Linked DNA regions of Dyadobacter chenhuakuii. The protein of the gene in region 1 interacts with the protein of each later gene in a pairwise test. Links are inferred from orthologs where the notes say so. Each region holds a gene or a part of one and is shown on either strand. Other genes may lie near its edges.

What was found.
Region 2: the proteins of rfaD (region 1) and menB interact in binary tests that used the Escherichia coli proteins (3 or more experiments, as listed by UniProt). The link is inferred for Dyadobacter chenhuakuii from one-to-one orthologs.

Annotation. Positions count from the first base shown.
Region 1 is NZ_CP098805.1:5,846,069-5,861,241, reverse strand. Bases 6,313-9,150 are described here. They hold rfaD (ADP-glyceromanno-heptose 6-epimerase), read left to right. Parts: upstream 6,313-7,167; coding sequence 7,168-8,133; downstream 8,134-9,150. Other genes in these bases: sufB (Fe-S cluster assembly protein SufB), read left to right, coding at 8,230-9,150; NFI80_RS24560 (6-pyruvoyl trahydropterin synthase family protein), read right to left, coding at 6,644-7,063; lpxB (lipid-A-disaccharide synthase), read right to left, coding at 6,313-6,623. Also shown: NFI80_RS24590 (amidase), read left to right, coding at 1-35; NFI80_RS24585 (hypothetical protein), read right to left, coding at 54-1,511; NFI80_RS24580 (hypothetical protein), read left to right, coding at 1,787-3,499; NFI80_RS24575 (asparagine synthetase B), read left to right, coding at 3,646-4,899; NFI80_RS24570 (GNAT family N-acetyltransferase), read right to left, coding at 4,940-5,461; more of lpxB, read right to left, coding at 5,514-6,312; more of sufB, read left to right, coding at 9,151-9,681; NFI80_RS24545 (monovalent cation:proton antiporter family protein), read left to right, coding at 9,789-12,059; NFI80_RS24540 (1-aminocyclopropane-1-carboxylate deaminase/D-cysteine desulfhydrase), read right to left, coding at 12,065-12,961; NFI80_RS24535 (RluA family pseudouridine synthase), read left to right, coding at 13,002-14,033; NFI80_RS24530 (GNAT family N-acetyltransferase), read left to right, coding at 14,081-14,524; tRNA (guanosine(37)-N1)-methyltransferase TrmD, read right to left, coding at 14,527-15,173. UniProt on the Escherichia coli protein: Catalyzes the interconversion between ADP-D-glycero-beta-D-manno-heptose and ADP-L-glycero-beta-D-manno-heptose via an epimerization at carbon 6 of the heptose.
Region 2 is NZ_CP098805.1:1,166,595-1,181,864, reverse strand. Bases 11,058-13,992 are described here. They hold menB (1,4-dihydroxy-2-naphthoyl-CoA synthase), read left to right. Parts: upstream 11,058-12,080; coding sequence 12,081-12,905; downstream 12,906-13,992. Other genes in these bases: NFI80_RS04835 (hypothetical protein), read left to right, coding at 13,360-13,992; NFI80_RS04840 (EVE domain-containing protein), read left to right, coding at 12,960-13,370; NFI80_RS04850 (AMP-binding protein), read right to left, coding at 11,058-11,967. Also shown: NFI80_RS04885 (aconitate hydratase), read right to left, coding at 1-1,833; NFI80_RS04880 (bifunctional aconitate hydratase 2/2-methylisocitrate dehydratase), read right to left, coding at 1,891-4,662; topA (type I DNA topoisomerase), read left to right, coding at 4,999-7,461; NFI80_RS04870 (SIR2 family NAD-dependent protein deacylase), read left to right, coding at 7,496-8,182; NFI80_RS04865 (bifunctional 5,10-methylenetetrahydrofolate dehydrogenase/5,10-methenyltetrahydrofolate cyclohydrolase), read left to right, coding at 8,182-9,063; NFI80_RS04860 (helix-turn-helix transcriptional regulator), read left to right, coding at 9,081-10,100; NFI80_RS04855 (hypothetical protein), read right to left, coding at 10,116-10,889; more of NFI80_RS04850, read right to left, coding at 10,882-11,057; more of NFI80_RS04835, read left to right, coding at 13,993-14,940; NFI80_RS04830 (class I SAM-dependent methyltransferase), read left to right, coding at 15,009-15,270. UniProt on the Escherichia coli protein: Converts o-succinylbenzoyl-CoA (OSB-CoA) to 1,4-dihydroxy-2-naphthoyl-CoA (DHNA-CoA).

The DNA.
Region 1 (15,173 bases):
TTGCTCCCAAGTTTTTGAAAACACTCGGGGGCTGAGATATGAGAAGGTTTGTGTTATCGTGCTAAATACAATTCGTAGATAGACCCTTTCTGGCCTAGAAACTGATTGGCTTCCTGCTGGGAATAAATGCTCAGGCCCAGCTCATAAAAATCTTCAAACTGATTGTAAGGATAAGGAGTAAATTTCACCTTGTCCGGGAAAAGCATGGACGTAACCACATTCTCCTGCAAGGCACGCCGGATCTGCGACATAGGAACCACAAGGCCCAGCAAAAGAAATATCATTAAAGGATATGCCACTTTCTGCTTGTACCAATGCGGATGCTCTTTGATCCAGGTGGAAAAACCTTGCAGGATAAAAAGCGAGAGCAATGTCAAAACCGGTGTATTGCCTCTCAGGAACCAGTCGTTCCATTTACCCATTCTCACCAGCGAAATCAGGATAAGGAGCGTAAACAATGCTACTATGATGTCCCGGTTGATGTTTTTATGAAGGTTCAGGATGAACACAATGCCGATCAGCACGCCCAGATCAATGACCACACCAAAGAAATAGTGAAATGCGATCTCGTTCAAAGGGTTGAACTGCCATATAAAACCTGCTATAACCGAACTTTTACCAGACAAGAAATAGAAGAAAGTCGGGATGAAGATCAGGCCGGGAACGAGAATGTCAATCAGCACCTGACGTTGGAAAAATGCTTTGATATCCCTGCCATAACGCAGCAGGATAAGCATTGAGAAAATGATCACAAAAACGATCGAAGGGAAAATCCCCCAGATAAAAATGGCGATTACGGCCAGGAAGCTGCGTTCGGGCTTTTTCAAATACACATAATCATGGAAGAGAATGGACGAAACAATGATGATCGGGATTAGCTGGTTAGGCGCCCATTGCGCCTGATAAAGCACGGGCCAGATTTCTGTGAAAAACGGGGGCACGTGATAATTGAGACCGATTAACCTCAAAGTAACCACTTTCACCAAATGCCCTATGCCTCCCAGCGAAAGGAACAGCACGAGCGACAGATAACTTTTTCCCGTAAAAATGAATATCCAGCAAAACCCAAGAAACAGGCCCAGAGAAGCCCACAGATAAAGTGCTATTCCTGATAATTCGCCCAGCATTTTGGAGATCAGCGCGGGAACCAGGAAAAAGCCGAAATAATGACAAGCATAACGGCCATTTGCCTTAAATAAAACCGGCCAGGAATGATTGAAGAGCGTGTAGTATTTTGAATTATGTGCCCAGTAGTCAAATGCCTGGAAGCAAAATCCCCCTATACCCGAGAATGCAATAATGAGCAAGGAAATAACGGATATCTGAACCAGCTGCTTGCTGCTGAGTTCGGCCAGATTGTTTTTTTCGAGGCGATAATTATAAACGAAAATGCAGATGATCGCCAGCGCAAGCATAACGGACAAAGGCAACCGAAACCATCCCAGCGAAAAAATCAGGTTAGGCAAAAGAAGGTAGCCCAAACTTAAATTGCGTAGTAGCGTTGTTTTCATTTGAAATTTCCGGCAAACAAAATGTAATAGATGGTGTGGAGAAGGCCAAAAAGGCATATTAAAGCTCTCGAAAACTTCGGGCTTTTGAAAACGCAGTTAGCAAACGGCAAACAAAACATTCTTACTAGTTGTAAAATCGGGATCAAATTTGTTCTAATTTTTATTCAAATCCAATGCATCCGGCACAAATAATGGAAATAATGTAGTATAAGTTCTATCAGCAAGTAACCCCTTCGTTTCCGCTCCTTTTGAAGGCATAAGAACCATATCCTACAATGAACAGAAGAATATTTGTAAAAGGGGCGGCTGCTGGAATCTGCACATTACCCATCACCTCAGCGCTCTCATTCAGCACTGTAACCAAGAAGATACAAAAAATGCCGGAATGGTTGGATACGCTGGTAAAACAAAATGATATCGGTGTAGAGGCGATCAGAAAATTGCAGATTAAGGATGCTGCAAACCCCGCATATGGTGGCCTGATGGACGCTTTTGACATTGTTAATCCACACACTACATCCGCACTGATCCAGGCAGGCGGCAATGCAATCTCGTCTTCGAACTCCCGCTTTTTTCAATCGCCCGAATTACTGGCTGATATGGACCTGGCAGCATTATATCTTGTCAAAACGCAGCATGCGGATGGAACCATTGATTTGCTTTCCACCAATTTTCATTCGACGCCGGATACAGGATTTCTCGTGAAGCGCCTCGCAACCGCATATACGCTCATTCAGAAATCAGGGACAAAAGGTTCTGAAAAAATGCTCGCAAACCTTGAAACCTTCCTGATCCGGGGCGGAAATGCATTGTCGGTCGGTGGGATACACACGCCCAATCACAGATGGGTGGTGTGTGCGGCGCTGGCCAGGCTCAACTCGCTCTGGCCCGATCCCAAGTATGTGGCCAGGGCGGAAGAATGGCTCGGTGAACACATTGATATGGATGAGGATGGGCAATACAATGAAAAAAGCACTTTTATTTATTCCTCACTGACCGATCGGCTGCTTATCACGATTGCGAATGGCTTCAACAAACCAGAACTGTTGGACAACGTACGGAAGAACCTGGATATGACGATGTTTTACGTTCATCCGAATGGCGAAATCGTTACCGATGCGTCAGGTCGGCAGGATAAGGCATTAATAGGGACATTGGAAAACTATTATTATCCTTATCGCTATATGGCTTTGAAAGATCAAAACGGTGGGTATGCAGCAATGTGCCAGATGATCGAAAAGACGGCCGGGCTTAAAATCGGCGGTTTCCTGGACTATTACCTCGCCGACCAGACATTATGGAAAGACTTGCCCGCTCCCAAGCCGCTGCCGGTTAACTATGTCAAAACTTACCCAAATTCGGGCCTCGTCCGCATCCGCCGGGGAAACTGGGACAGCACATTGATCGCCAACAACCCTACCTGGTTTACATTTATGAAAGGAAATGCGGTTTTGCAGGGCGTGCGACTGGCCTCTTCGTTTTTTGGCAAAGGTCAGTTTCAGTCGGAGCAAATTGTTGAGCAGGGAAAAACGTGGGAACTTACTCAGACATTGGAAGGACCTTATTACCAACCCTATCCCAAAGATTTTATTGCCAAAGACGGAGACTGGGAGAAAATGCCGCGCCTCTTCCGGCCTGTTAGTGAAGTGCAGACCCTGGAAACAAAAATCCTGATCAGCGAAACGGATAATGGCATGCAGATCGAGATCCAAACCTCCGGCACTGAACGCGTCCCGTTGGCTCTTGAACTTATTTTCAGGCCGGGCGGAACATTCACCGGGCTTACCCAGATTGAAAAAGCCAAAGATTCGTGGCTGCTGAAAGAGGGGACCGGGAGTTACAGCTTGAATGGTGACACAATTTCTTTTGGACCGGGAATTGGCTTGCACAAGAACATTGCATTACGCGGCGCGCTCCCACCTGTGGAAGCGCCCACTGTGTTCCTGACCGGCTTTACGCCTTTCAAACATATCATCCGCTTTTCGTAACACCTTCTTACCTTTAAAACCGAATTTTGATCTAAGAAAAAAATAACTAATTCACTTACTGGCAAGCATTTAATATCGTGATTATTCGTTAAATTTGATTTTACCCTCCCCTGTTTTCTGGCGCTGGAAATTTAACCTGTCACGTTATGCTGAAGAGGTTTATAATACTCATTTTGGTGCTCGTCTCGCAAAACACCTTTGCGAATCAGATCCTGATCCCGATGGATCACACGCAGACAAATCACTTGAAGGCTTATGGCCTCGCGTACATGTTGCTGAACGGGGAAATTGACGTTGACTGGCTGCTTAACTACCGGGGCGGGGCTTTCAAAGTGGCTTACAGTAAGTCCATTGAGAATGAATGCAAGCTCCGCGCTGTTTCCTATGAAGTGCTATCCGAATCCGCCAGCGCGCAGATTGTGAGCCAGATCAGTGATCCGAACGTGAATATGGATCTGATCAAGCTGCATAAGGCCGCTAAAATCGCCGTTTATTCTCCTATCAAAATCAGCCCGTCCGAGTTCGAGAATACGGATGCTGTTTTACTGGTTTTGAAATATGCCGAGATTCCTTTTGAAGTCATTTACGATGAAGAAATCCTGAAAGGCGACCTGCCGAAATACGACTGGCTGCATTTGCATCACGAAGATTTCACAGGGCAATTTGGCAAAAGTCTGCGACGGACCACGCCCGCAGATGTGAAAGCGCAGGAAGCCATTGCGAGCCGGTTTGGTTTTGCCAAAGTGCCGCAAATGAAGCTGGCCGTTGCAAAAGCAATAAAGGAATTCTGTGCAGGCGGCGGGTTCCTGTTTGCCATGTGCTCCGGCGCAGAGACTTTCGACATTGCATTAGCAGCCGAGGGCATTGATATTGTCGACAATATGGATGGCGACGGCGTGGATCCTGACGCACAGTCCAAACTCGATTTTGAAAAAACATTCGCATTCCAGAATTTCAAACTCGCGCTGGATGAATATGAAGGGATGACATTTTCCGACATTAATTCTTCCGCGGGAGGTTTTCGCAGCTGGGGCGAAGAAGGGGCCTATTTTTCGTTATTTGATTTTTCTGCCAAATGGGATGTAATACCGGCCATGCTTGTTCAGAATCATGAACATCTGATCAGGGAATTTATGGGTCAGACTTTCGCATTCTCAAAAAAAACCGTCAAACCAAGCGTACTCGTGATGGGAACAGCAGCTTCTTCGGATCGCTACATCTATGGCGAACTCGGCCGTGGACAATGGACATTCTATGGTGGTCACGATCCCGAAGGACGCGGCGGAGGCGGTCGCAGAATGCCCACGGACCTGAATCTTTATCCCAATTCGCCGGGTTACCGATTGATATTGAACAATGTTTTGTTCCCTTCGGCACGGAAGAAGAAGCGCAAAACGTGAGACAGGATAATCCCTGTATTATCAGGATCAAATTGACTTGCTACAATGCCAATTCCATTTTGATATCTGCGCGCTTGAAGTTGTGACCGGTTAGCGGCACTTCAACAAAACCCAGCTTCCTATAAAGATTGATGCCGGCTGCTGAGCCTTTTTTGTTGGAATAAAGAATGATTTTTTGCGCTCCTAAATCGCGCGCTTTTTCAATGATCGCCTTACCCAGCAGATCTCCGATTTTTTTGCCTCGCATTTCTTTCGAAACAGTCATTTTACTCATTTCCAACGTGCCCGGCTCGCCTTGTTTCAATGCGCATGTCCCTACAACTTCGTTTTGGTAAAGCGCTATTAGTATGGCACCACCGTCTTTCAGGTAATAGCTCTCGGGATCGTCAAGGACTTTTTCATCCTCCGGCTCCACTTCATAAGCTTCTGATATCCATGCATAATTCAAATCGTAAAATGCCTTTGCATGGGTGGGATTGTAATCTATGATTTGAATGGATGAGTTCGTTTCCGCCTGGCTCAAAAGGCCCTCTTTTTTTAATGGATACTCTTTTTCGTCCATGGCTGGTACAGGGTTATTCGCTGTATTTTAGTGATGTCAAAAATTTTATTCATTATTTCAAATATCCAACTATAAATCCACCCGCTCTGCCAGACGCCCCAGGCCCTCCTACCATGGTTTGCAGCGTTTTGTAGTCCTGCATTTGCTGTTGATACTTAACTCCGCCGGGTAGGATCTTCTTTAATTCGCTGACCAGCTGATTCTCGTTTAATTCATCCTGGATCAGCTCTCTAACCGCTTCTTTGTCTAAAATAAGATTAACCAACGAGATGAAAGGCACGCGGATGAGGCGCTTGGCGATGGCATAGGAGAATGTGCTCGTTTTGTAACAAACCACTTCGGGAACACTGAATAAGGCGGTTTCCAGAGTTGCTGTGCCGGAAGTTACCAATGCAGCATCCGCAATGTTCAGCAAATCATAGGTGGATTCGTACACAATGATGGCGTTGTGAGCTGCAATGTATTTTTCATACAATGTTTGGGGCAAATTGCTTACGCCAGCAATGACGAATTGATAATCGGGGAAATGGGGCTGAACAGTCAGCATAATGTCCAGCATGCCGATGATTTCCTGCTGCCTGCTGCCCGGCAGTAATGCTATGACAGGCTTATCGGCTTCCAGATTGTTCTTTTGCTTAAAGTCAGGATCGGGCTTGAATGCTGCGATTGCGTCCATCAGCGGATTGCCGACGTAATCTACTTTGTAATCGAATTTTTTGTAAAAATCAATTTCAAAGGGAAAGATCACGAACATATGATCTACATTCTGTTTGATCTTTAATGCCCGCTTCTGATTCCAGGCCCACACTTTGGGAGAAATGTAATAGAAAACCTTCAAGCCTTTTGACTTCGCAAATGACGCAATGCGCAGATTGAAGCCCGGGTAGTCGATCAGGATCAATGCATCCGGCTTGTATGCAAGGATATCGGCTTTACATTTTTTAAGAAAACCAGAAATTTTGTGAAGGTTGAGCGCAACTTCCAGGAAACCCATGAAAGCAGTGTCCTTATAATGTGTAACCAGTTCCATGCCCGAGGCCGCCATCATATCCCCTCCCCAGCCACGGAACTGCGCATCAGGATCATTCTCACGGATTCCACCAATGAGGTTGGAACCATGCAAATCTCCCGAACGCTCTCCGGCAATGAGGTAATATTTCATCTGGACTAGTCAGTTGGCGCTTATTCGCCGTAATACTCTACGAAATTCTTTGGCGTTTCAACCAGCTTAATGTAATGCAGCTTGGACTGCGGGGATGCGGCAGCGATGGCAGGCGCAAGGATATTCCATATTTCGGTTACAAAAATTTCACAGGAAGCCATTTTGCCCTGCATAAAATCAACATCCAAATTGAGATTTTTATGGTCCACTTTGTCCACCACTTTCTCTTTCACAATGTCACCCAGCACCTTTAAATCGATCACGAATCCCGTGTCCGGATCCGGCTTTCCTTTTACAGTAACAATCAGCTCAAAATTGTGTCCGTGCCAGTTGTTGTTAGCACATGGCCCAAACACTTCCTGGTTTTTTTCCTCAGACCATGCCGGATTGAAAAGACGGTGGGCTGCGTTAAAATGCTCTTTTCTTGTTACGTAAATCATAAATCTTCTTCTCCCTTAATAAATAGGGTACAAAATTACATCTTGTATCCGTAGTTTTGCAGCTTAACAAGAGGATAATAATAAAAATCACATATATCTCTCCCATGATTATCGTAACAGGTGCAGCCGGATTCATTGGCAGCGGGCTTATCAGCCGACTAAATAAGGACGGTTTCAAAAGCATTATCGCAGTCGATGATTTTTCTAAAATCGAGAAAGCAGAAAATCTTGCAGGAAAAACAATTCAGGAAAAAGTGGAAAGAACTTCGCTTTTCGACTGGCTTGATCAAAACAACCGGGATGTTGAATTCATCTTTCACATCGGCGCACGGACTGATACGACAGAATTTGACAGGGATATTTTTGAGGAACTGAATGTGAGTTATTCCAAGCAGATCTGGGAGAAATGCGTTGCTTGCCAGATTCCGCTTGTATATGCTTCGTCAGCAGCCACTTACGGACTTGGCGAGCACGGTTACGATGATAACGAATCAACATTATCACAGCTTAAACCGCTGAATCCATATGGCGACTCTAAGAATGAGTTTGATATCTGGGCATTACAGCAAGAGAAAAAACCGTTTTTCTGGGCAGGATTGAAGTTTTTCAATGTATACGGCCCGAATGAATATCACAAAGGAAGGATGGCTTCCGTAGTTATGCATGCCTTTAATCAGATCAATAAAACGGAGAAAATGAAGCTTTTCCGCTCGCATAACCCCGATTTCCAGGACGGCGAGCAAATGCGTGATTTTATTTATGTAAAAGACCTGATCGACGTTTGCATTTTCTTCATGCATCACCGCAAAAACTCCGGAATCTATAACCTTGGAAGCGGCCGCGCCCGGACATTCAAAGACCTGGTAACAAGCACATTCAATGCAATGGACAGGCCGGTTGACATTTCGTATATAGACACTCCGGAAGATATCAGGGATAAATATCAGTATTTCACGCAGGCCAATATGAGCAAACTTCGCTCCATCGGTTTCACACGTCCTTTTACCTCATTGGAAGAAGGAATTGATGACTATGTGAAGAACTATCTTTCGACGGGAGCTTACCTATAAATCCGCATTTTTGTGTATTTTTGATGTTCTCAATAAACTCAATCCCCGTTCTCTGTGTTACTATTAAACGAAACACAGTGTGATAATAATTAGACTATGAGCAAAGAAGATGAATTGTTGGAGGAAATCACCAGTTCGGAATACAAATATGGTTTTGTAACTGATATTGAAGCAGATGAAGCTCCTATGGGGCTGAATGATGATATTGTCAGGTTTATCTCAGCCAAAAAAAATGAACCGGAGTGGATGCTTGCGTGGCGTTTGAAAGCTTATCATTTGTGGCTTACTATGGCTGAACCCAAGTGGCCTAACGTACATTATCCAAAAATCGATTTTCAGGCAATCAAATATTATTCGGCGCCTAAAAAGAAAAAGCAGGTTGACAGTCTGGATGACATTGATCCGGAATTGCGTGACACTTTTGAGCGTCTGGGAATTTCCCTTAACGAGCAAAAGAGACTTTCAGGCGTTTCCATCGCGGTTGATGCTGTTATGGACTCTGAATCGGTTTTTACAACATTTAAAGAATCGCTGAAAGAAAAGGGTATTATATTCTGTTCCATCAGCGAGGCTATTCGTGAACATCCTGCACTGGTTCAGAAATATCTGGGATCGGTTGTTCCACCGAAAGACAACTATTATGCAGCATTGAATTCTGCTGTATTCTCTGATGGTTCTTTTGTCTACATTCCAAAAGGCGTTCGTTGCCCGATGGAGCTTTCCACTTATTTCCGTATCAATGCTGCGGGAACAGGACAATTTGAGCGTACGCTGATTATTGGCGATGCTGATAGCCACGTAAGTTATCTGGAAGGCTGTACAGCGCCGATGCGTGATGAAAACCAGCTGCACGCGGCTGTTGTGGAAATCTTCGCACATGAGAATGCGAATGTTAAATATTCAACTGTTCAGAACTGGTATCCGGGCGATAAAGACGGAAAAGGCGGGATTTACAACTTTGTAACCAAACGCGGTCTTTGTGACGGTGCTGGCTCAAAAATCTCATGGACGCAGGTTGAAACCGGTTCGGCGATCACGTGGAAATATCCTTCGGTGATCCTGAAAGGCGATAATTCAATTGGTGAATTTTACTCTGTTGCGGTTACTAATAACATGCAGCAAGCTGATACGGGGACGAAAATGATCCATATCGGTAAGAATACGAAGAGCCGTATCGTTTCAAAAGGTATTTCAGCCGGTAAGAGCCAGAATTCGTACAGAGGACTCGTGCAGGTTTTCAAGAAAGCCGAAAAAGCGCGAAACTTTTCGCAATGCGATTCCCTGTTATTGGGTGACAAATGCGGGGCGCATACATTCCCATACATTGAAGTAAGCAACCCTTCCGCAACTGTGGAACACGAAGCAACCACTTCGAAGATTGGTGAAGACATTCTTTTTTACTGTAATCAACGCGGAATTCCTACCGAGCAGGCGGTTGCATTGATTGTTAATGGTTACGCAAAAGAAGTGCTGAACCAGCTTCCGATGGAGTTTGCAGTGGAAGCACAGAAATTACTGGAAATCAGTTTGGAAGGCAGCGTAGGTTGATGCTGTAACCCAACTTTTTATACGATTGCATTACAAAAGCCTTTGATACGTCAGAGGCTTTTTGTATTTTATTGACCTCAAGAAAATATTCGCCACTAAACCATTATATGACGCACGTTCCGCAACTGATTGTCGACCTTTCATTAATACTCACGATGGCGGGTATCATTACCCTTATTTTCAAAAAATTAAAACAGCCCATCGTTTTAGGTTACATATTGGCTGGATTGCTTGTAGGTCCTAATTTCAACTTATTTCCAACCATCACTGACATTAAAACCATCGAGATATGGGCAGAGATTGGTGTGATTTTCCTGCTTTTCAACTTAGGTCTCGAATTTAGTTTTAAAAAACTGGTCAAGGTCGGCAATACAGCCGCTATAACGGGTTTGTTTGAAGTAGGAATGATGCTGACCACTGGTTTTACAACGGGCCAGCTGCTGGGATGGAGCAAAACAGACAGTCTTTTTCTGGGTGGGATCATCGCGATTTCCTCCACCACGATCATATTCAGGGCTTTTGATGAACTAGGGTTAAAAACACAGAAATTCACCCGCGTCGTGCTGGGCATCCTGGTGATCGAGGATTTGACGGCAGTGCTGCTCATGGTGTTACTTTCCACGCTTTCTATCAGTCAGCAATTTGCTGGGATGGAGCTGTTACAATCTATCCTCAAACTATTCTTCTTCCTGACATTATGGTTTTTGGGCGGCATATTTGTGTTTCCCACGCTTCTCAGGCGTTACAGAAAGCTAATGAACGACGAGAGCGTCCTTATCACCTCTGTGGCATTATGCTTTGGGATGGTTTTTCTGGTAACGCAGGCGGGCTTTTCGGCAGCGCTTGGCGCGTTCATCATGGGTTCGATCCTGGCTGAAACTACCCATGCCGAAAAGATCGAGCATTTGTTGAAACCATTGAAAGATCTTTTTGGTGCGGTGTTCTTTATATCGGTCGGAATGCTGATTAATCCAGGCCTGCTGGTGGAATATGCATTGCCGACAGCCATCCTGGTTTTGGTTGTGATTTTAGGTAAAACAACATTCGTTTCACTGGGCGCCATCATTTCGGGACAGCCACTCAAAAATTCATTGCAGTCCGGAATGAGCATGTCGCAGATCGGTGAATTTTCATTCATTATTGCCAACCTGGGACTTTCGCTGAGCGTAACAAGCAGTTTTCTTTATCCGATTGCGGTGGGGGTTTCTGTCATCACCACATTTACGACGCCTTACATGATGAAAGCCTCCGAACCGCTTTCAGAATGGCTCGAAAAACGGCTGCCGGAGCGGTGGAAACATTATCTGAACAGATATAGCACCAGCACCGAAACGATTGTCCAGACCACGCATTGGAACCAGATCCTGAAATCCTATTCACAAACGGTTATACTAAATTCGGTGGTGATCATCGGGATTGTTATGGCCTCCTCGCGTCAGCTCGCGGATCAATTGCATACCAGGGTTCCGGAAACTTACATTACCAATGCCGTATTGTTTGGCATTACATTTCTTTTGATTTCTCCATTCCTATGGGCGCTCATTTTCAAAAGATCCAATAGGAAAGCTTATTCAGCGATCTGGTTAAGCCGGAAATTCAGCCGCGGCCCGTTGCTGTTGCTAGAACTTTCACGCGTGCTGATTGCTATTTTATTAATGGGTTTTCTGCTCAACTCCTTTTTTGCTACGCCCACCGCGCTGGCCGTAGCCGGCGGGATTATGATCCTGGGTTTTGCAATTTTTTATCAAAGATTACAAACCTTTTACACCCGCATTGAAGAGCGCTTTTTGCAAAATTTAAATGCAAGACAGCTGGAAGGAAGTGGAAAATCCAAAATGATATTGCTGCCCTGGGACGCGCATTTTGCGTTTCTGGAAGTGAGCGCCGATTCCTCTCTTATTGGCAAAACTTTGCAGGAATTAAAGATCAGGGAAAATTTTGGGATCAATGTTGTGCTGATCGAGCGCGGCAGTAAAACGATTTATCTCCCCCGCCCTACCGAAGTGCTGTATCCCTGTGACCGCATCGAAGTTATCGGGACGGACGACCAGCTGGATATCTTCCGGGGGCATATTGAGGTGAGCACGAATGGGGACGTCTATATGGCGCACGAAGACAGCATTGTGCTGGAACGCGTGGAAGTGAGAAGCGAGTATCAGATCCGTGGAAAAAGTATCCGAAGCAGTCAAATCAGGGAAAAAACGCGTGGGATGATTGTAGGGCTGGAAAGAAACGGCGAGCGCATCCTCAACCCCGATTCGTCGATGATCATTGAAAACGATGATGTATTGTGGATTGCAGGAGAAAAAGATCTGATCAAAGAATTTGTCAGAACAAAATCAGCGAACAGCGACGAAGAAATCCCCGCCCTGTCCTGAATTGCCTATGCTTTAAGCAATCCCTGCAAGCCGCCCGTGTGCACGGCAACGATTGTAGTGCCTTTTGGAAAATGATTTTTACGGATCAGATCAAAAAGCCCGAAGAACATTTTAGCCGTGTAAACCTGTTCGAGCTGGATGCCAAATTCGTCCTTAAAATTCTGCATGAACGCGATAAGCTCCGGGTTCCATTTGGCATAGCCTCCAAAATGGTAATCTGTAAAGAGCTGTAAACTTCCGGATGAATGTTGGTTGCTTAACAGCATGCTAATGTCATTTTTCAAAAATTCCCCGCCTTTTAATGCTGAAAAAGCAAGCACGTTTGCGCCAGCAGATAGCAGTCCGGCTGCTGTTCCGCCCGTGCCCGCAGCAACGGCAAAGTAATTAGCGGTTTTAGCCAGTTGCACATTTACTTCCGGCACCATTTCCGCCACGCCCTGCAATGCTAATGTGGAAGTACCGCCTTCCGGGACTATAAAAGGATGATCAAACTTTGTAGCGAGATCCAGCAGATAATTATCCGAGCTCCTCAGCTTGTATTCCGACCGCGATACGAAATACAGCTGCATTCCTTGATTCTGGCAAAATAGCAATGTGGGCGAAAGCTTTTCTGCTAATTCTTCGCCCCTTACAACGCCGATTGTTTCAAAACCCAAGGCATTACCCGCAGCCGCAGTGGCATACAAGTGATTGGAAAACGCACCGCCGAATGTCAGAATGCGTGTATATCCCTGGCTGCTGGCTTCGAGCAAATTGTATTTCAGCTTCCGCCATTTGTTACCGGACACCGTCGGATGGATCAGGTCATCACGCTTGATGTACAACGTTATACCGGCAGCTTCCGTCATGACATTGGAAAGTCTCTCTATCGGGGTGGGGAGCACGGCACTTATTAAATCCACTTATTTTGATAATTTTGTTTATAATAAATGACCATTTCGAATGTCCGAAGACCATATTGAGATTGCCTCAGAAGAAGATGATTTGTTTGAACATTACAGGATTGTTGCTGACAAAGGCCAGGGATTGATCAGGCTGGACAAATATCTGAGCTTACATGTCGCAAATGCTTCGCGGACAAAAATACAAAATGGAATTGATGCGGAAGCCGTAAAGGTGAATGGGCTGGTTACCAAAGCGAGTTATAAAGTAAAGCCGCTGGATGTCATTACCCTTTCCCTCCCAGAGCCGCCGCGCGATACGGAGATTATTCCCGAAAACATTCCGCTTGACATTATTTATGAAGATGAAGTGCTTCTGATTGTTAATAAGCCAACCGGCATGGTTGTTCACCCGGCATTCGGAAACTGGTCGGGAACGCTGATTAATGCATTGGTTTATCACTTTCAGCAACTGCCCACAGGTAGAAATGGCGAAGGACGGCCGGGATTGGTTCACCGCATTGATAAAGACACCTCTGGCCTGCTTGTTATTGCAAAAACCGAATTTGCGATGACGTTTTTAGCCAAACAATTTTCGGATCACACCATTGAGCGGACCTACAACGCTTTGATTTGGGGAGAGCCCAAGGAGCAATCAGGAACTATAACCGGAAACGTTGGGCGGAGTGCAAAAGATCGTCGTGTAATGGACGTCTTCCCCGATGGAAGCCAGGGGAAGCATGCGATCACGCATTACAAGACCATCCAATCCTTTCACTACGTCACACTTGTTCAATGTAACCTTGAAACGGGCCGTACGCACCAGATCAGGGCACATATGAAGCACATTGGCCATCCGATTTTTAATGACACCACTTACGGCGGCGACAAAATCCTGCGCGGGCCGTCAAATGGCAGTTATAAAGCCATGGTAACAAATCTTTTTGATCTGCTGCCTGGCCAGGCACTGCACGCAAAGTCCCTGGGATTTGTACATCCTGCCACAAGGCAATGGATGCAATTTGACACCGAACTTCCCAAAAACTTTCAGGCAATTCTAGAAAAGTGGGAAATCTATACGAACAATCAGTAGGAAATTGTATCTTCTAAACTCTTACTGGATATTTATAAAACCAAGCTATGACAATCTCAACCCGACCCGGAAACCTAGAAGACATCCCTGCAATTTTTGAATTGGTCAAAGAACTGGCGCTTTATGAACGAGCGCTGGATCAAGTTTCGAACAATGTCGAAAAAATGACCCGTGACTATAATGAAAAATTGTATGACTTCTTTGTGGCCGAATCGGATTCCAGGATCATCGGCATGTCGCTGTACTATTACCGGTATTCGACCTGGAAAGGGAAAAGATTATACATGGAAGACATTATCGTGACAGAGGATATGCGCGGGAATGGCATAGGCAAGATCCTGTTCGATGCGACCGTAGCAGCTGCCAAACAAACCGGCTGCACGGGCATGTTGTGGCAGGTGCTGGATTGGAATACGTCAGCCGTTGGATTTTACCGCAAGTACGGCACCAACTTCGACAATGAGTGGATCAATTGCAGCCTGGATTTTTAATGTTATAATAAATCCGGGCGACGTTCCCTGGTTCGCTGAACGGATTGCTCATAGCGCCATTCTTCTATTTTAGCTTCATGTCCCGACATCAGGATCTCAGGAACCTTATGGCCTTCGAAATCAGCTGGCCGCGTGTATACAGGCGGTGCAAGGAGGTTATCCTGGAAGGAGTCCGTTAATGCCGAAGTCTCATCATTAAGCACACCCGGAAGCAAGCGTATAATGGCATCGGAAAGGACAGCCGCGGCAAGTTCTCCACCCGAAAGCACGTAATCTCCAATACTAACTTCTTTGGTGATGAACATATCCCGCACGCGCTGGTCCACCCCTTTGTAGTGGCCGCATAGCATGATAATGTTCCCTTTCAGAGAAAGCTGGTTCACCATAGGCTGTTGCATCAGCTCTCCATCCGGTGTGAGATAAATAATCTCGTCATAACTCCGCTCCTCCTGCAAACCACGAATGCACCGTGCAATGGGCTCGATTTGCAAGACCATCCCGGCCCCTCCGCCAAATGCATAATCATCAATCGTCCGATGCTTATTAACTGAGTAATCGCGGATATCATGCACCATCACTTCCACAAAACCACCTTGTTGGGCACGTTTCAGGATAGAATGTGCAAAAAAGCTATCCAGCAGATTCGGAA
Region 2 (15,270 bases), 4.7 Mb from region 1 along the record:
GGTAAGCTGATTTTTGATGGTGTTGGTTTTTTCATTGTAATAATTTACCGCACCAATCAGCATGTTATTGGAAATATTATCGAGGTGACCACGGTATTTCAACCATGGGCCAGCCATTGAAATATGGTCTGTCGTACATTTTCCTTTTGCCTTGATAAGGAGTTTCAAACCTCTTAGATCTGTCCCCTCCCACTCAGCAAACGGTTCCAGCAATTGCAAGCGGTCAGAAGTTGGACTTACCAAAACCTGAACCTGACTTGGATCTTCCGCAGGAGCTTGGTAACCGGCGTCTTCTACGGCATACCCTCTTATCGGCTGCTCTAAACCGGTTGGCTCGTCCAGCATTACTTCAACACCTTCCGAGTTAACCAGCTTGTCTGTTCTCGGATCAAAAGTAAGTCTACCGGCGATGGCCAGTGCAGTTACGATCTCAGGCGAAGCTACGAATGAGTGCGTGTTGGGGTTACCATCCGCACGTTTCGAGAAATTACGGTTGAAGGAAGTGATAATGGAGTTTTTCTCTCCTTTTTCAGCCCCATGACGCGCCCACTGACCAATACAAGGTCCGCAAGCATTAGCCAGCACAACACCGCCGATTTTGGCAAATGTATCGAGGTAACCATCTCGTTCCACCGTATAGCGAACGAGTTCCGAACCTGGCGTAATGGTATATTCCGAGCTTACAGTCAGTTTCTTATCCACAGCCTGCTGCGCCAAAGACGCTGCACGGCTAACATCTTCATAACTTGAATTTGTACAGGATCCGATCAACCCAACCGAAAGCACTTCAGGCCAGCCATTTTCTTTCACCGCAGTGGCGAATTTAGACAAAGGCCAGGCCAAATCCGGTGTAAATGGTCCGTTTACGTGCGGTTCCAGTGTAGAAAGGTCCAGTTCGATCAACTGATCATAATAGGTCGCAGGATCTGCATAAACCTCGTCATCAGAGCGCAGATATGACTTAATGTTGTCCGCTGCATCTGCAATTTCAGCCCTTTCGGTTGCTCTCAGATAAGCAGCGCTTCTTTCATCATATGCGAAAATCGATGTAGTAGCACCGATTTCAGCTCCCATATTACAGATCGTCGCCTTACCTGTGGCTGAAATGCTTTCTGCACCATCACCGAAATACTCGACAATGTAGCCGGTTCCGCCTTTTACAGTCAGCTGGCCTGCAACCCAAAGAATAACGTCTTTCGCAGCAGTCCATCCGCTTAGCTTACCAGTTAGTTTAACACCGATCAAACGAGGCATTTTAAGCTCCCAAGCCAAACCGGACATGACGTCACTGGCATCCGCGCCGCCGACACCTATCGCGATCATACCCAAACCACCTGCATTAGGCGTGTGTGAGTCCGTCCCGATCATCATACCCCCCGGAAATGCATAGTTTTCAAGCACAACCTGGTGAATGATACCAGCGCCTGCGCGCCAGAAGCCTAAGCCGTATTTATTGGAAACCGAAGAAAGGAAGTCATAAACTTCTTTGTTTTTGTCAACCGCATTTTTCAAATCCTGCGTCGCCCCAACCTCTGCCTGGATCAAGTGATCACAATGCACGGTTGAAGGAACTGCAACCTGCGGCCGTCCAGCCTGCATGAACTGCAACAGCGCCATTTGGGCGGTGGCATCCTGCATAGCAACACGGTCGGGAGCAAAATCCACGTAGGACTTGCCGCGCTCGTAAACCTGTTTAGGGGTTCCTTCCCACAAATGGGAATATAAAATCTTTTCTGCAAGCGTTAAAGGCCGCCCCTCTATCTTACGAGCAGCTTCCACCCTTTCCTGCATACGGGCATAAACGCCCTTAATCATGTCTAAGTCAAAAGCCATAGTAATTATTATTTATGCTAATACATTCACACGCGTCAACAACTGTGCCAGTATCGATTATCTCGCCAATTGTTTAACTGGCGGTGCAAACTTCGTCAGGTCAATGCCAACCACTGCCGCTTTGTATTCCTCAATGTTCGGAATGCGTCCGAGGATTGCGGACAAAACGACCACCGGCGTAGATGCCAGCAATGACTCTCCTTTTTTACGATCCGAATCTTCAACAACCCTTCCCTGGAAAAGACGGGTAGAAGTAGCCAGAACTGTATCGCCTTTGGCGGCTTTTTCCTGGTTACCCATGCAAAGGTTGCAGCCCGGACGTTCCAGATACATCATGTTTTCATATTCCGTACGCGCCGCTACTTTCGGAGCGTTATCGTCGAATTCAAAGCCTGAGTATTTTTGCAAAACATCCCAGTCACCTTCTTTTTTCAGCTCTTCTATAATATTGTAAGTCGGCGCGGCCACAACCAGCGGAGCGAAGAATTCAACTTTGCCTTTTTGTTCTTCCAGATTACGGAGCATTTGAGAAACGATTTTCAAATCCCCTTTATGAACCATACAAGAGCCTACGAAACCAAGATCAACTTTTTTGTCCTCTCCATAAAAAGAAAGCGGACGGATTGTATCGTGGGTGTAACGCTTTGAAACCTCTTTATTATTTACATCCGGATCGGCAATCATCGGTTCAACGATCGCGTCGAGATCAATGACAACTTCTGCATAATATTTAGCATTTGCATCAGGAACCAAAGCAGGTTTTTCACCGGATTTGATTTCAGCAATGCGCTTATCTGCTTTGTTGATCAGTCCCTGAAGAACCTGCTTGTGGTTCTCCATGCCCTTATCAATCATAATCTGGATCCTGTTTTTAGCAATTTCCAGGGATTCGATCAACGTGTCATCTTCTGAAATACAAATGGAAGCTTTCGCCTTCATTTCCGCAGTCCAGTCGGTAAATGTAAATGCCTGGTCGGCGGGTAATGTTCCCAGATGCACTTCAATGATGCGGCCCTGGAAAACGTTTTCGCCGCCAAATTGCTGCAACATTTGCGCCTGTGTGGCGTGAACGACATCACGGAAATCCATGTGCCCTTTCATGTCACCTTTAAATGTTACCTTAACGGATTCGGGAATTGGCATGGAAACTTCACCGGTTGCAAGTGCAATGGCAACAGTTCCCGAGTCAGCACCAAAAGCAACGCCTTTGGACATTCTTGTATGTGAGTCGCCACCGATGATGATTGCCCATTCGTCAATAGTAATGTCGTTAAGGACTTTGTGGATCACATCGGTCATCGAGTGATATTCGCCCTTCGGGTCACGCGCTGTGATGAGGCCGAAATCATTCATAAACTTCATCAGTTTCGGAATGTTAGCCTGCGCTTTTTTATCCCAAACCGATGCGGTGTGGCAACCAGATTGATAAGCCCCGTCCACAATCGGCGAAATGGTTGTCGCAGCCATTGATTCCAGTTCCTGAGCGGTCATTAAACCCGTCGTATCTTGCGAACCGACAATGTTAACCTCAACACGAACATCAGAACCGGCGTGCAAAACTTTACCCGGCGTTGTCCCAACTGCATTTCTGTTGAAGATCTTTTCAACCGCAGTAAGGCCCTGGCCTTCATTTGAAATTTCTTTGGAAGGTGCGAAAACAAGCGTAGGTTCGATGCCTAAGATCTTTGCCGCGACCGTTTGTATTTTTTTACCAAAAACAATGGCATAGGAGCCGCCTGCTCTGATAAATTCCTTTTTCTGTGGCGTAAGCGCTTTGGAAATGTCAATCAGTTCCTTGTCGCCGTTGTACAGTTTTTTTGTTTTTGTATTAATGGTCAAAACAGTGCCCGTAGCAACTGAATAAACCTCTTCCAAAACAGGATCTCCGCTTTCGTTACGAACAACGTTTCCGTTCTCGTCCACTTTCTTAACCCAGTTTTTCAAATCTATTCCAATTCCCCCTGTAACATCAACAGTGGTTAGGAAAATGGGAGAAATGCCATTGGTTCCGCCCACAATAGGCGCAATGTTAACGTAAGGGATATACGGACTCGCCTGCTTGCCGGTCCAAAGCGCCACATTATTCACACCGGACATGCGCGAAGAGCCCACGCCCATCGTGCCTTTCTCAGCAATCAACATCACGCTTTTGTCAGGATGCTCTTCCTGTAATGCTTTGATTTGCTTCTGGGCAGTCGTTGTGATCATACATTGACCATGCAATTCGCGGTCAGAGCGCGAGTGCGCCTGATTACCCGGAGAGAGTAAATCGGTTGAGATATCCCCCTCTCCGGCAATGAATGTTACGATCTTAATTTCTTCCGGTATTTCAGGCAGCAATGTGAAGAAGTCCCCGCGGGCATAACTTTCAAGGATTTCCCGGGCGATTTCGTTGCCGCTTTTAAATGCTTCTTTCAGACGGTCTGTGTCTGCATCATATAAGTAAACCTGCGTTTTAAGCACCGCAGCCGCTTGTTTAGCAATCGAATAATTTTCGCCCAATGCAAGATCCAGCAATACGCCAATGGAAGGACCGCCCTTCATGTGCGACAGCAGTTCAAATGCAAAAGCGGGTGATATTTCTGAAACGATGGATTCGCCAAGAATGATTTCTTTGAGGAACCTGGCTTTCGCACCGGCAGCGCTTGTTGTTCCTGGTAATGTGTTGTAGATAAAAAACTTGAGAGAATCTTCGCGATACTCGTTTTCCGTATCCTTTATCTGTGCGATAATTTCTCCCAGCAACTCGGCGCCGTCTATTGGCTTAGGATGAAGTCCCTGGGCTGCTCTTTCTTCAATTTCCTTGATGTAATCCTTATAAATGTTCATAGTGAAAAATACAATATACGCCTCAATTAGGTGGAAGATTTTTGATCATTAAAACACGCGAAAGTACGAATTTACGGCATAAGCTGAGGCTTGCCTGCCGCTTTTCACTACTATTTAGCATCATTATATACTAAGGACGCATTTAAATAACCTCGCCCTTAAAGTTTTTGTTCTTACAGCCGGGATATTTGGGAAATTATTTCAAATACGCCCAACAGGGACTGCCGCATTATCGGCGATTTTAGATTACCTTTTCAGCAGCGCTTTGATTTTTTGCAGGATTGTACCCTATATTTGGACATTCAAAGTGCTACAAGATCCCTTAAATCCAAAGTTATGTCAAAAAATCTGGTGATCGTTGAGTCACCGGCGAAGGCCAAAACCATTGAAAGTTATTTAGGAGCAGATTTCACCGTCAAGTCAAGTTTCGGGCACGTTCGTGACCTTCCGGAGCATGATATGGGTGTGGATGTTGAGCATGGTTTCCAACCTTCTTATGAAATTTCCGCTGATAAAGTAAAGGTGATATCCGAGCTTAAAAAACTCGCCAAGGGCGCAGAAGTATGGCTCGCAACGGATGATGACCGCGAAGGAGAGGCGATTTCGTGGCACTTGAAAGAAGCCTTGGGGTTACCCGACGACACTAAAAGAATTGTGTTCAGGGAGATTACGAAAACTGCTTTACAAAATGCGATTTCCAAACCGCGTATAATAGATGTAGATCTGGTGGACGCGCAGCAGGCACGCCGGATCCTGGACAGGCTCGTAGGTTATGAGCTTTCCCCGGTGCTCTGGAAAAAAATAAGAATTGGTAAATCAAACCTTTCGGCCGGACGTGTGCAATCTGTTGCGGTCCGTATTATTGTTGAAAGGGAAAGGGAAATCGATGCGTTCAGAAGCAAAAGCAGCTTCAAAGTGACTGCGCATTTTGATCTTGGAAATGGCAAAGTCCTGAATGCAGAATTGGCGAAGAACTTTCCCCAGGAAGAAGATGCGATGAAATTTCTCGAAAAATGCATCGGCGCACAGTTCTCCATCAAAAGCCTTGAAGTTAAACCAGCCAAAAAAACACCAGCACCGCCATTCACAACTTCTACATTACAACAGGAAGCATCCCGTAAGCTGAGCTTTTCCGTAGCGCAAACCATGACCGTTGCACAACGGCTTTACGAAGCTGGTAAAATCTCCTACATGAGAACGGACTCCACGAATTTGTCGGAGGAAGCATTGGAAAAAGCCAGGGTGCAGATTACGAAGGAATACGGACAGGATTATTATAATAAAAGGATATTCAAGACCAAAAACGAGTCGGCGCAAGAAGCTCACGAAGCCATCAGGCCAACTGATTTTTCTACATTAAATGGCAGCAGCGACCGCAATGAGCAGCGCTTGTATGAGCTGATCTGGAAACGTGCCATCGCATCACAAATGTCGGATGCGCAACTGGAACGCACAACGGCAACCATTTCTATTTCAACTACTTCCGAAGAACTCGTTGCACAAGGCGAGGTGATCAAATTCGAAGGTTTCCTGAAAGTATATATGGAATCCAGCGACGATGAAGGCGATGAAGAGCAGAAAGGAATGCTGCCTCCGCTGAACATTAACCAGATCCTGAACCTGGCAGACATGAAAGCGACGGAACGCTTCACAAGAAACCCGCCCCGCTATACGGAAGCAAGTTTGGTTAAAAAGCTGGAAGAAATGGGCATCGGACGTCCATCCACATACGCACCTACAATTTCTACCATATTAAGGCGCGAATACATTGTAAAAGAAGACCGCCAGGGAACAGAACGTGATTTTAAAGAACTGACGCTGGCTAATAACCAGATCAACAGCAAGGTCAATAAAGAAATTTACGGCTCGGAAAAGGCAAAACTCTTTCCTACCAGCACCGGAATGGTCGTGAATGACTTTCTGGTAAGTCATTTTAATGACATTATTGATTACTCTTTTACGGCTAATGTTGAGAAGGATTTTGACCACATTGCCGAAGGCCAGCTCGAATGGCGCCAGATGATCAAGAACTTTTACACGCCATTTCAGAAGAAAGTAACCGAGGCAAACGAAGAAGCCATCGACCGCAGCCTCACGTCGCGCGATCTGGGCGAAGATCCTGCAACGGGCAAAAAAGTATCCGTAAGAATCGGTAAATACGGCCCTTATGTGCAGATCGGTGATGCGGAAGATGAGGAAAAACCAAAATTTGCGAGCTTGATGAAAGGTCAGCTGATGGAGAACATTACGCTGGAAGAAGCTTTTGAATTATTTAAACTGCCACGCGAAGTAGGTTTGTACGAGGAGAAAGAATTGATCGTCAACATCGGAAAATTCGGCCCATATGTAAAGCATGACGGCAAATATTATTCTCTGGCAAGAACAGACGATCCAATGGCTGTCACAGAAGACAGACTGATCGAAATTATCACTGAAAAACGCTTACAGGACAGCAACAGGACCATTAAAGAGTTCGCCGAAGATCCGGACGCGAAAGTGCTGAATGGTAAATACGGACCTTACATTGCTTTTGGAAAGAAGAATGTTAAGATTCCGAAAGGAACAGAACCGGCATCGCTTACCTACGAAGAAGTAGTGAAGCTGGCAGCAGAGACACCGGATAAGCCTGCGGGAAGATTTGGCAAGAAACCGGTGGCTAAGGCGGCTGTTGTAAAAGCACCGGCAGAGAAAAAGGTGGCGGAGAAAAAACCGGCAGCCAAAAAGCCAGCGGCGAAAAAAGCAGCAGCGAAACCGGCGGCTAAGAAGCCGGCAGCACCCAAAGCAGCGAAAAAGAGCTAATAATAAATCAGTTACACACTAGAAAATAAAGATCATGAAAAAACTTGTAGTGCTGTCCGGAGCGGGCATCAGTGCCGAAAGCGGGATCAGCACATTCCGCGACAATGGTGGATTGTGGGACAACTTCCGCATTGAGGATGTGGCCACCCCGGAAGCCTGGCAGCGTAACCAGGAACTTGTGCTGGACTTTTACAACCAGCGCAGAAAGCAGGCTGCGGACGTGAAGCCCAATGCTGCCCATTATGCGCTCGTGGAGTTGGAAAAGGATTTTGACGTAACCATCATTACCCAAAACGTCGATAACCTGCACGAGATCGCCGGTTCTTCAAACATAATCCATTTGCATGGCGAGCTTTTCAAATCCAGAAGCACGAAGAACCCTGACCTGGTTTATGAAATGTCATCCTGGGAGCTAAAAACGGGAGATCTCTGTGAACTTGGGAGCCAGCTGAGGCCGCACATTGTGTGGTTCGGCGAGGAAGTTCCGATGATGGAAATCGCGATGGATGTTACGGAACAGGCTGACATCTTTGTGGTTGTCGGCACGTCGCTGGCAGTTTATCCGGCAGCAGGACTCGTGCATTACGTCGGCGCGGACAAGCCTATTTATATTATCGATCCTGCAAAACCCGATATCAGTCTCAAACCCAACATGACATTCATTCAGGAAAAGGCGACTACGGGAATGGAAATTCTTATCAAAAATATTATCAGTCAATAATGCAGTTACTAGACGGGAAAGCGATTTCATCCCAAATTAAGTTTGAAATAAAAAACGAAGTGGAAGCGTGGGTGGCCGGTGGTGGCAAAAAGCCGCATTTGGCTGCCATACTCGTTGGTGCCAATGGCGCAAGCGAAACCTACGTAGCATCCAAGATCAGAAGCTGTGAAGAAATTGGTTTCACATCAACATTACTGAGATTCGGGCCTGAAATAAGCGAAAAAGAACTTCTGGACGCAGTGGAAGGATTAAATAACGATCCGGACGTGGACGGATTCATTGTGCAGCTTCCCCTACCCAAACATATTTCTGAAAACACCATTATGGAAGCCGTTAGTCCGGCTAAGGACGTGGATGGTTTTCATCCGGTGAACGTGGGCAAAATGTGCAAAGGCTTGCCTGCTTACATTTCGGCAACTCCGTTCGGGATATTAGAAATGCTGATTCGCGCCAAGATCGAAACCAGCGGAAAACATTGCGTAGTGATCGGCCGCAGCCAGATCGTGGGCTTGCCGATGAGCATATTAATGCAGCGTAATGAATATCCGGGCAATTGCACGGTAACCATTACACATTCAAAAACACAGAATCTGAAAGAAATCTGCCAAACCGCAGATATTTTGATCGTTGCCCTGGGCCGACCAGAATTTGTGACCGCTGATTACGTTAAAGAAGGAGCAGTAGTGATTGACGTGGGCATCACGAGAGTTGTGGACGAGACCAAGAAAAGCGGTTTTGCGATCAAGGGTGACGTTAACTTCAGTGACGTAGCGCCGAAAACGAGCTACATTACGCCCGTTCCGGGAGGCGTTGGCCTGATGACCATTTGTGGGTTGCTAACCAACACTTTCAAAGCTGCTAAGAAGGAAATTTACCAATAACCTGAAAGGCATTCATCATGAGCATCGTCAGCAATAATATAAAATATCTCAGGAGGCTTAATGGCCTGACTCAGGAGCAATTTGCAAGAAAGATCGCGATAAAACGCTCTCTGCTTGGCGCTTACGAAGAGGCCCGTGCCAATCCAAACCTGACCAATTTGAAAAATATGGCGGCGGCGTTTGGCATCACAGTGGATAACCTGCTCAAAAATGACCTCAGGAAATTAAGGGAAACGCCGGATATGTCCTTGCCCATGAATGCCGGTCGGCCTATGACGGTTTCGCATTCGGGCAATGCGCCTGTTCCTTCGCAGATCCGCATTCCGGCTTTTTCGGAACCGCAGCCTTTGTCAAAAATCATTGAAAAATATCAGCAGCCTGAACCGGAGATCCGAATGGTTTCCAAGCAGGTCAATTTCAAGCCTGTAAATGGCGAGCCACAGAACCAGCCAGCTATACAAAACCCGGCAGCTAGCGCTCTTCCTGATTCACAACTGCCTGTTTTTAACAACCAATTCCAGGGCAGCCAGTTTAATGCACCAGTTGAAGAAAAAGTAGTTAACTATCCTACCATTCAATGGGTTGCAAAAAATTTACAGCAGGAATATCTTGCTAACTTTCAAAATCCGGGCTACCTGAACCAACTTCCCGTTTTTCAGCTTCCTAACCTGCCTATGGGTTATTACCGGGCCTTTGAAAGCGGTGCAGACTTTGCCTATCCAGGTTCTATCCTGGTGGGAACATTCGTGAGGAACTGGTATGATATTAAGGATGGTATGCAATACATCTTTGTCCTGCGTGGCCACGGATTCGTTTACAGGACTGCATTTAATCAGGTAAAAACTTCGGGAATGTTGCTTCTGACGTCCGATATGGCCGAGTTTGAAGAATTAGAAGTTCCTTTGCAGGATGTGCAGGAAGTTTGGGAAGTGAAGGCATTTGTAAGTTTGCAACTGCCTACACCGCAGCCTTCACTGGAAAGGGTCAGCCTGCTGGTAGATGAATTGCAGCAGGAACTGAACCAGTACAGATCTTAATAATTTGAACAGCAATTACTTGGATAAAGAATTAAACAAAGCCTCAATTTTGTCCAAATCCCGGCTTTTTGAGGTTGTTTCCAGGATCGCAACGCCCATTTGATACCAAAGTCCGTCTCCGGCAGTAATGTATTTTCCCTTTTTTGAAGGCTTTTTGTCCGAAGCATTATCAGGAACGAACTCGGCCTTATAAACCGTGTCCATAACCTTTTGCAACTGCGACCATTCCAGTTTCCGGGCCGGCGCTTTATCCTTTACCAATGTGAACGATTTTTCTGCAAATGATGCGCGCAGGTCCAGCTGCTTCTGGTTATCGCCGTCAATTTCGAGGTAAGTTAGCTCAAATGGCATCTCTCTCCCGCCCGCTTCAAAAACTGCCTGCATAAACTCCTGTAAGAAGTACGACCAGCGTTCCTTATCGACCGGATAAATAGTAACCATTTTACCATTCTCGTCGAGCTCAATTTCTACAAAATCCTCAAATTCACTTTCCTCTCTCTTTCTGATGATTTTGGAAGAAGTCATAATGTCCTGAAACTGCGCGATCCAGATCGCGGGAACATTGCCTTTCCAGGCGTAATCATCATCCGGTGAAAAACCTTCGTCCAGCAAATCGTCCTCATCCAGCTCATCGCGATCCAGATATTTAATGTCAAAATCAACCGTAAGCCGGTCCTTCGCAGCGATATCGAGTTTTAATGTATAAAAATGCGAATAAGGGGCCGGAACGACGGAGGCTGTTTGAAAACGAATGATGTAGTAACCGGGGATCTGAATATTCTTATCCATTTTGAGATGCTAAAAGTTGTTGGACCGTGCGCCGCTTGTCGACCTTGTCCGTGGTTGTTTTATTAAAATGCTGCACAAAGTAAACATGTTTCGGCGTTTCATAGGCGGAAAGGCTTTTTCTAATTTCTTCAATCATGTCCTTTGCCTGAAAAGTGTTCCCGGTTCCTTCGACGACCAGGATCAGTTTCTGCCCCAGTTTTTCATCCGAAACGAACCAGTTAAAAAATGCATTCCCGATCTTTAAATCAAAAAACACTTTGCCTACGGTCGCGTCCACTTTGTCAAGAACGATCTTAACGCCTCCCGAATTGATCACATTATCAGCCCTTCCGATCCATTTGAATGTATTTCCGGCAATCTCAACCAGATCATTAGTTTGGACAACTTCACCATTCGTAACCGGTCCGGAAATGTGCAGGCAGCCGCGATCGTCTGTGCCAAAAACAATGTTGGGCAGGAATTGGTAATCTTCTGAAAAATTTCCTCCGTTCAACCTGCGCAACGCAATGTGCGAAACCGTTTCGGTCATCCCGTAACTTTGGTAAACCGGAACGCTCAATGATTCAATTTTTCTTTGCAGCGAAACATTGACCGGCGCTCCGCCCAAAAGCACTGTTCCTAATCTGTTCACCTGATTTTCTGTCTTTGAATTTTCGAGTATAGTGCCCAGTTGCAACGGCACCAAAGCAGTGAAATCGAATGTATCAAGCCTGTTAACGTCCAGCAAAGGATTGGCGGAAGGCTCAATGACCGTCATTTCCCAATCGAGCTCCATCCCGCGGACAAGCATCATCAGGCCCGCTATATAATGTACATTCAGACAAACAAGCGCGCGCGTTCCTGAACGAAGGCCCAGCGCCTTGCCCGTCATTTGTGCACTTGCGATCAACTGGCTCCGGTGAATTTGGATCGGTTTGGGCGCCCCGGTCGATCCGGAAGTCTGTAATGTGAATGTATGCTGGCCGTTCAACCAGGATTGCATGAAATCATATGCCTCGGCAAAGTAAAAATGCTCCGGCCTTTCCTGTGTTGCAATTGCGCTTATACTTGTGTTCCAGGGCATTGGAAAGTTATTCATTTGTTTTTGAAGGAAACCCAAACAATCTGTAATTTCGCAGATTGTTGCGAACGAGTTAACGGCCGTTATAGTTAACTTTTTAACGCCAGATTATTCATTTACATTCCGAATTTATGTCAAGCTCAATCCAGTGGGAAACCATTAAAGAATACGAGGAAATCCTTTTTACGCTTCACGAAGGCATTGCAAAAATAAGCATAAATCGCCCGCATAAACACAACGCATTCACGCCGCTCACCGTTACCGAAATGATCGACGCGATGCACATTTGCCGCGAAGACACGCGTATCGACGTCATTATTCTAACCGGCGAAGGCGGAAAAGCATTCTGTTCCGGCGGCGATCAGTCCGTTCGCGGCCACGGCGGTTACATTGGCGATGACCATGTGCCGCGTTTGAATGTGCTGGATCTGCAACGCATGATCCGGTCTATTCCTAAGGCAGTTATCGCCATGGTGGCAGGTTGGGCCATAGGCGGCGGACACGTGCTGCACGTGATCTGCGACCTTTCGATTGCGGCTGAAAATGCGCGTTTCGGACAAACAGGACCAAAGGTTGGGAGTTTCGACGGCGGCTTTGGCGCGTCTTATCTTGCACGGGTTGTGGGACAGAAAAAAGCGCGCGAAATCTGGTTCCTATGCGATCAATATGATGCGCAGGAAGCATTGCAAATGGGTTTGGTAAATAAAGTTGTTCCTTTGGAAGACCTGGAAACGACAACGGTTGAATGGTGTAAGAAAATCCAGGAAAAAAGTCCATTGTCTATCCGGATGCTGAAAAGCTCGTTCAATGCGGAACTGGATGGACAAGCCGGAATTCAGGAATTGGCTGGCAATGCAACATTGCTTTATTATCTGAGCGAGGAAGCAAAAGAAGGCCAGAAATCGTTTCTCGAAAAAAGAAAGCCCGATTTCAGCAAATACCCGAAATTTCCCTGATCGCAAGATCCATCTCTGAAACCAACAAATTTGTTTAAAACCTAACTGAAATCCATGAACCATTGGCTTGTAAAAAGTGAACCGAATAAATATTCCTGGGACCATCTTGTAGCAGAAAAGGAAGGCATGTGGGACGGTGTCCGGAATTTTGCCGCACGTAACAACCTGATGGCCATGAAGAAAGGCGATCTGGTGCTTTTTTATCATAGCAACATTGGTAAGGAGGTTGTGGGTCTGGCCAAAGTTTCAAAAGAACATTATCCCGATCCAACGATCGATACGGGTGACTGGGTGGTTGTTAACGTGGTCCCGGTGGAGCATTTTCCCAAAACGGTCACGCTCGAACAGATCAAGAAGCATGATATTCTCAAAAATATGGAACTGGTGCGCTTGTCCAGACTTTCGGTAGTGCCGGTTAAGCGTGAAGAATTCGACATTATTGTTGCATTGGCACATGAATCTTAATTCCATTTCTGCACTTCGTCAGATCTTGTTGCTTTTTAGCCTTGTTACAGCGTCATTATTTGCTGCTGCACAAGGTGTTAAGAGGATAGAGTTGCCTTTATCAGGTAATATGGCTTACCAGACGGTGCCGCTCGGCGCGCAAGGCGTCTTGCTCATTTCCAAACCGGAGAAAGGCACATTCAATGTTCAGAAATTTGATACAAACCTGGAACGCGTTTGGTCGATTGACGGGCCTATTGAATCCAATCTGGACTATATCACCTCCTCCTACGATGGCCAGGCTGTGTTTTTGCTTTTCAGTAAATACCGCAGTCCCTTATATCAGATCGTGAAAGTGAATGTCGGGCCGGGCTTTGTGGAAACATTTACGATCAACACACTCGATCGTTTCGAGATCACTGATTTCAAAACATTGGGTTACTCCGTCTTCATGGCCGGAATGGTTCGCAATGAGCCTGTATTAATTCTAACACAGCTCAGGACATCCCAAACGAAGGTTTTGCCATCGGCTATCAAAGGCTCTAATGCCATTCAGACCGTTGAAGTGGACACGGCGCATCATTTGGTGAATGTTTGTTTCGCAGTAAAAAAAGGCAGACAGACCCGCATTGTGGCTCGTTCGTATGAAGAAACCGGTGAGCTTTATGCGCAGGTTTCGGTGGATCCCGAGGATGATTATTCGTTGCTGAGCGGCAGGTTACAAGTGCTCAACGACTCTGTAAGGGTCGTAATCGGCACATATGGTTACCGGAACATGCAAAGCACGTCCAATGCGGCTTCGCAAGGACTTTATATCAGCAAGATCGTGGGGGATGAGCCCGTTTTCACGCGTTACCACAGCTTTACCGAGTTTAAGAATTTCTTCAATTTCATGAACGAGCGGCAGCAGGAAAAGATGGAAAAACGCATCCGCAAGAAGAAAGAAAGCGGCGACGATCTGAAACTGAATTACCGATTACTAGTTCATGACATTGTTCCGAAAAACGACAATTTCCTGTTGGTAGCAGAGGTTTTTTATCCTGAATACCGTTACCAGAACCCCATGATGATGGGCGGCCTGGGTTATGGCAGCATGATGGGTTATCCCTTTGGAATGGGCCTTTATAATCCTTACTTATGGAACCCGATGTACGGCGGACGCGGTGGGTATAACCAGCAGGTTTTCGATGGCTTCACTTACACGCATGCAGTAGTGGCCGATGTGGATGAAAACGGAAAATTGCTTTGGGATAACAGCATTAATTTTGATAATGTGAAAAGCATGGAGCTGCGCGAAAAGATCAAGGTGCAGACTTTTACCAATGGTAACTCCCGCCTGGTCTATAGCCATAATGGCGCCATCCGGAGCAAGATCATCAAAGGGAACCAGGTGGTGGACGGCGATCGCGTGATCCCGAACGAGACCAATGTCGAAGGTGATAAAGTAAGAAAAACCAGCACCGACGACATTGATTACTGGTATGAAAACTTCTATCTGGCATGGGGCGAGCAGCGCATTATCAATGCAGCCGGCGATCCACAGTCCAGAGGAAGACGCAATGTATTTTATTTAAACAAAATCGCATATTAAAACCATTGCCCCATTGCCCATTCCCGTAGGCTTAAGCCAACGGAAATTTTTTAAAAATTTATATTTTCATGATTCTATTATCTCCGGAGCAACATACAGATTACGAATTGATTGATACCGGCGGCTTTGAAAAGCTTGAACGGTTTGGTCCATACATTTTATCGCGCCCTGAGCCACAGGCGATTTGGGATAAAACCCTTTCTGAGGCTGAATGGGAAAAGCGTTCGAATGCGGTTTTCAAAAGGGATAAAAATTCGCAGGAAAAAGGTCAGTGGATTGCGAAGGACGGCATGCCGGACAAGTGGGTTTTTCAATATCGGACCAAAGAAC